One region of the Cobetia sp. BMC6 genome, then DNA from elsewhere that is predicted to be linked to it. Evidence: predicted binding sites of a transcription regulator. Region 1 holds the regulator's gene; the other holds the start of a gene.

Region 1 (3,207 bases):
CCGATCGGCATTGGGACAAGCATGTCGAGCGCACGCGTGACCGACCGCTGACCTCGGGCCGCATCTCGGAGCGCGAGGCGCTGACACTGTTCGGGGGGCTGGTCGCGGCCGCCTTCGTGCTGGTGTGCTTCACCAACCTGACCACGGTGCTGCTGTCGATCGTCGCCGTGCTGTTGGCAGCCAGCTACCCATTCATGAAGCGCTTCCATCATCTGCCCCAGGTAGTGCTGGGCGCCGCCTTCGGCTGGGCGATTCCGATGGCCTTCGCCGCGACGCTGGAGGAGGTGCCGACCTACGGCTGGTGGCTGTTCGCGGCCAACCTGATGTGGACGGTGGCCTACGACACCGCCTATGCGATGGTCGATCGCAACGACGACCTCAAGGTGGGCATCAAGTCCACCGCCGTGCTGTTCGGGCGTGCCGACAAGCTGATGATCGGCCTGTTGCAGCTGGGCATGCTGGTGGTGTTGATCGGCATCGGCCTGCAGCTGGCGCTGGGCATCTTCTACTGGCTGGGGCTGGCTGCCGCCGCCGTCACCTTCGTCTGGCAGCAACGTCTGATCCGTGAGCGTGAGCGTGCGCCCTGCTTCCAGGCGTTCCTCAACAATCATTGGACGGGGCTGCTGATCTTCGCCGGTATCGCCCTGGCGACCTGGCCGATGAGCTGACTCCTGCATAAATATTCGCATTATTTAATTTAAAGCTATCCCTGCCCCCGGTTGCTCCCCAGCCCACGATTCATGCCTGCCTGCCGCGCCTCCAAGGCGGCTGGCAGGCTTGCGTGCAAGCTGCCATGCTGGCAGTTGTCATCTGGTTGTCATATAAGCGGGTTGTAATCGTCATCGACTTGTCATTCTGGCGCGTGCGCCGACTGCTGCATGGGATCTAGCGATGAGCTCCAAGACCGTACTGATTGTCGACGATGAATCCTCGATTCGCGAGATGATCGCCGTCGCCCTCGAAATGGCGGATTACCGCGTGCTGGAGGCAGACAATGCCCAGGACGCCCACGCCATCGTCGTCGATGAAAAGCCCGATCTGCTGTTGCTGGACTGGATGATGCCGGGCACCAGTGGCCTGGAGCTCGCGCGGCGTCTCAAGCGAGACGAGACCACCTCGGAACTGCCGATCATCCTGTTGACCGCCAAGGGCGAGGAAGACAACAAGATTCAAGGCCTGGAAGCCGGTGCCGACGACTACATCACCAAGCCCTTCTCGCCACGCGAGCTGGTCGCCCGTCTCAAGGCCGTGCTGCGTCGCACCACCCCCAAGGGGGTCGAGGAGGCAGTGGAAGTCGAAGGCTTGATGCTCGACCCGGCCAGCCACCGCGTCACCGCCCACGGCAACTCACTGGATGTCGGCCCGACCGAATATCGCCTGCTGCAGTTCTTCATGACGCATCAGGAGCGTGCCTACACCCGCAGCCAGCTACTCGACCAGGTATGGGGGGGTAACGTCTATGTCGAGGAGCGCACCGTGGACGTGCACATCCGCCGCCTGCGCAAGGCGCTGGGCACAGGCCATCAGCATCTGATCCAGACCGTCCGTGGCACCGGTTACCGCTTCAGCGCTCAGGCCTGAGGGATTCATGCGCTATTGGACCAACGAGCTATGGCGCCTCGGCTACCTTGCCGGTGGCTTCGGCCTGATCGGTGGCCTGCTGGGCCATCTGGGCTGGGGCCTGGCGCTGGGTCTGGCGCTGTATCTGTTCGTCCATCTCAAGCACTTGAAGAGCCTCTATACCTGGCTGATCACCAATCCCCATGAAGAGCCACCGCCCGGCGATGGCGTGTGGGGAGACCTGCTCGATCGTCTCTACCGCTATCAGAAGGGCCAGCGTCAGACTCAGGAGCGACTGCGCAGCATCCTCAACCGTATCCAGGAATCCTCCGAGGCCATGCGCGACGGCCTGGTGATGCTGGACAACCACGGTGACATGGAATGGTGGAACAGCGCTGCCGAGCAGCTGGTCGGTCTCAAGGCCAGCCACGACCGCGGCCAGCACATCACCAACTATCTGCGTGACCCCGCCTTCATCGACTACTTCAATCGGCTGGCCTACCGCGAGCCGCTGACGCTGCAGTCGCCGCTGTCTGACAACCTGACGCTGCAGATTTCCATCACCCTGTTCGGTGACAACGAACGTCTGGTCATGCTGCGTGACGTCACCCGCCTCTATCGCCTGGAAGAGATGCGCCGCGACTTCGTGGCCAATGTCTCCCATGAACTGCGCACGCCGCTGACGGTACTGGCCGGCTATCTCGAGACCTACTCCGATTACGCCGATGACCTGCCACCGCGCTGGCAGCGTGGGCTGGGCCAGATGAAGAGCCAGACCGACCGCATGCAGCACCTGGTCGAGGACCTGCTGACCCTGTCACGCCTGGAAACCGACGAGCTGTCCGACAACGGCCGCTGCATCGACATGAGTGCCCTGCTCGGCCATATCCGCGACGACGCCGAAGGCCTGTCCCAGGGACGCCACACCTTCTCCATCGAGGCCGATGCCAGCCTGTCACTACGCGGTGAGGAGCAGGAACTGCGCAGCGCGATCTCGAATCTGGTCTTCAATGCGGTGCGCTACACTCCCGAAGACTGCCATATCACCCTGCGCTGGAAGGCGGATGACCAGGGCCTGCTGGTCGAGGTGGAAGATGACGGGGATGGCATCGACCCGGTCCACCTGCCGCGTCTGACCGAGCGCTTCTACCGCATCGACAAGGGCCGCAGCACCGCCACGGGAGGCACCGGTCTGGGGCTTGCCATCGTCAAGCATGTGCTGATTCGCCATCAGGGCCATCTGGAGATCGACAGCCACCCCGGCGAGGGTGCGCGCTTCCGCTGTCACTTCCCCGACGAGCGCGCCTGTCAGACGAGCGCTCCCCGGACCAGCAGTGCGCTAGCCCGGTGATGTGCTGACTCCGTGATGAGCTGAGCCGGAGGCCAGCCCAACGCGGAACACCCCGCAGCCACCTCGAAAGGAGGCGACTGCGGGGCGTTTCTTTTGGTCCGCCAGACGACGCTGCGGCTACCTCAACGACAAACCAGTACAGCGATGAACCAGCTGCGACAGGCTGTCTCAACGACGCGGCGCCGGCAACTGACGGTAGTGGCTCTGCCACATCAGTACCGCCCCGGCGACAGCGCCCGGAATGAACAGCAGATTGGCCAGAGGCACCAGCGTCATGACGAACACCGCGGCGCCGA
Region 2 (3,207 bases), on a different contig from region 1:
TCCCGTTCATGCGCCGTTACAGCCAGCAGAAACTGGCCAGCAATCCGCGGCTCGCCGAGCGTGATCGCGAAGCGACGCGACGCATGTGCGAGCGCTCGCGTCAGGCGCCGATGGCGATCTTCAACTTCGTGGAAGGCACTCGCTTCACGCCCGCCAAGCACAACCAGCAGCAGAGCCCTTTCCAGCACCTGCTCAAGCCGCGTGCCGGCGGCAGTGCCCAGGTGATCAACACGCTTGGCGATCGACTTTCCGGTATTCTGGATGCCACCCTCGATTACCGGCATGCCGATGCCAGTTTCTGGCAGTTCCTGTGCGGTCACGGGGGCGACATCACGCTCGTCATCACTCAGCGGCCGTTGGAGCCCTGGATGCTGGACGGCAACTATCATGCGGACGCCGCCTATCGCGAGCGCTTCCAGCAATGGCTCAATCAGGTCTGGAAGGACAAGGATGCCCGACTGTCACGTGCAGGGAATGACATTGATGAACACTGAATACGGCCTGAATGCCGCGGACTTCTCGGCACGAGCGCAGGCCGAACCTGACGTGAACCGTCCACTTCTGCAGCGGGCCGGCCTCGCGCTGCGTTGGTTGGCGCTGATCTGTCTCGGCCTGTGGCTGAGCGGCTGCGCGACCGGCAGCTACTCCGGCTCGCCGGCCGGCCAGTGGGTCACCATCCAGAAGGGCGATACCCTGGGGCAGATCGCGCGCGATGCCGACATTCCCCTGCTGCGCCTCACGCGCTTCAATCCGGGCGTCAAGATTCGTGACCTCAAGGTCGGTCAGCGCATCCTGGTGCCCACCGCGCGTGAGCGAGCGCCTTCCGGCGGCCCATATCGCTATCAGCTGCGCCCCGGCGATACCTACTCCAAGGTCGGTCGCTATTTCGGTGCCAGCCCGCAGCGCATTCAGGCCGCCAACCCCGGCAAGGACCCCAATGATCTCGATGTCGGCATGCTGATCTCGGTGCCGCTCAACGGTGGCCCGAGCCGCAGCGCCCCGGCCGCACGCGCCAGCGGCGGCAGCCTGGTCGCCCGCCCGGACCCCGGCCCGCTGCAGAAGCCGGGCCAGTCATGGCGCTGGCCTGCCGCCGGCAGCGTGACGCGTGAATTCGGCACCAACGGCAATGGCCAGCTGGCGCCCATGCAGATTCGTACCGCCGCCAGCGGCATCGCCAGTGCACCGGCGCGGGGCGAAGTGCGCTTCGCCGACTCCATGCGCCAACTGGGCAACGTGGTCATCCTGCACCACTCCGGCAACCTGCAGAGCGTGCTGGCCCAGTGCGGCGAGATTCTGGTCAAGGTGGGGCAACAGGTCACTCCGGGCACGCCGCTTTGTCGCGTCGCACGCGGCAACAACGGTCAGCATGAATTGCTGTTCGACGTGCGCCACGGCGGCAAGCCGATCGACCCGCGCGAGATTCTCGAGAAGCGCTGAACCAGCGTTGCTTCACGGCGCCAGCCCGACATGGCGCCACCTCCAATCCCCGCCAGATGACGACAGCGCCGGTGCCACGCCGGTGACTGTCGTCCTTGCTTGACGATTCATGAGACAACCCTCATACCTCTGAGTTGTGAGGGGTTGAGGGTGTGTCATCGCTTCGTCACCTGCTTGTTATGCCGCCGTCACTCCCTCTCTCGATAATGACCACAATAGTCATCTAGGGAGACGTCATGGAGCGCATTGCCTTCGTCAGTGAAACCTGGCATCCGGAGATCAATGGCGTGGCTCATACCTTGAGTCATCTGTGCGATCAACTCATCGCACGCGGCTGTGAGCTCCAACTCATTCGTCCCGCCACCCGAGATGGCAGCCTGGAACCGCGGGTCCAGCAGGAGCTTCAGGTACGCGGCTTCCGCCTGCCCGGATATGACACCGTGCAGGTCGGCGTGCCGGCACCGCAGCGCCTGATGCGCATGTGGCGCGAGCATCGCCCCTGTGTCGTCTATATCGCCACCGAAGGCCCGCTGGGCATCAGCGCACTGATGGTCGCCCGCCGTCTGGGCCTGCCGGTGGTCGCGGGCTTTCATACCAATTTCGATCAATACAGCACCCACTACCGGCTCAAGGCGCTACGCCCGCTGGTACGGCGCGGCCTGCGCCGCTTCCACAATGCCGCCAACATGACGCTGGTACCGACCCGCACCCAGGCAGACAGCCTGATGCAGCAAGGTTTCGAGCATGTGCAGGTGGTGGGACGCGGCCTGGATTGCGAGCGCTTCTCGCCCAGTCATCGCAGCGAAGCATTGCGCAAGTCATGGGGCGTCAGCTCACAGCAACCCGTCGCGCTGCACGTCGGGCGCCTGGCCGCCGAGAAGAACATCGAGCTGCTGATCCGCACCTATGAGGCCATGCTGGCCGTGCAACCGGACCTCGCCCTGGTGCTGGTGGGAGACGGCCCGCTGCGCGAGCGCCTGGAACAGCGTCTGCCCGAGGCGATCTTCGCCGGCCTCCAGACCGGTGAGGCGCTGGCCGCCCATTACGCCAGTGCCGACCTGTTCGTCTTCCCGTCACTGTCGGAGACCTTCGGCAATGTGGTACTGGAAGCCATGGCCAGCGGACTGGCCGTGATCGCCTTCGATTACGCGGCGGCCGCCGAGGTGATCCGCGATGATCACCAGGGCCTGCTGGCGCCCTGCAGCCAGCCGGAGCGCTTCATCGAACAGGCGGTGGAGGCCTGCCAGCGGCCGGCCCGCATCGCCAGACTGGGACGTGCCGCCCGCGTGCGCGTCGAACCATTGGGCTGGAGCCGCATCGCCGAGGGCTTTCTGACCTGCCTGCGTCACGCCGAGGAGAAGCCCGATGCACGATCGCAGCCTTCCCGTCTTTGAGCGACTGGACCTTCTGGAGTGGCGCCTGTGCCGCCAGGTCGCGCGCCTGGCGCTGTTCCGGCCGATACTCACCCTGTTTCGTATCGTCTCGCGGCTGGGCGACTGGCCGGTATGGGCGCTGCTGACGCTGAGCCTGCCGCTGCACCATGCCATGGGCGGCTGGCTGTTTCTGGAATTCGGCCTGGCGGCAGGCGCCGGGGCGCTGCTCTACCGCGCGCTCAAGACACGGCTATGTCGGGAGCGCCCGTTCATCACCTTCAATACCATCAACTGCACCATGCCGCCGCTGGACCGCTACAGCTTCCCCAGCGGTCACACCCTGCATGCTGCCCTCTTCGCCAGCCTGACCGCTCAGCAGCTGCCGGAGCTTGCCATC

Evidence for each region. Region 1 encodes PhoB, which activates phosphate uptake and scavenging genes when phosphate is short. Its sites were predicted from a motif close to TGTCATANNNNTGTCANA; they were not measured.
Region 2: a site for PhoB is predicted at 1,591-1,608, ahead of MKZ40_RS07170 (glycosyltransferase family 1 protein). Genes of this name have one in related genera too.

The regions. Positions count from the first base shown of each region.
Region 1 covers NZ_JAKUMF010000004.1:282,365-285,571, reverse strand. The annotation lists gene ubiA (4-hydroxybenzoate octaprenyltransferase) at 1-668, shown strand, start outside; gene phoB (phosphate regulon transcriptional regulator PhoB) at 892-1,581, shown strand; gene phoR (phosphate regulon sensor histidine kinase PhoR) at 1,589-2,911, shown strand; gene cysZ (sulfate transporter CysZ) at 3,080-3,207, opposite strand, start outside.
Region 2 covers NZ_JAKUMF010000002.1:687,342-690,548, reverse strand. The annotation lists gene MKZ40_RS07180 (acyltransferase) at 1-494, shown strand, start outside; gene MKZ40_RS07175 (LysM peptidoglycan-binding domain-containing protein) at 484-1,437, shown strand; gene MKZ40_RS07170 (glycosyltransferase family 1 protein) at 1,674-2,831, shown strand; gene MKZ40_RS07165 (phosphatase PAP2 family protein) at 2,803-3,207, shown strand, end outside.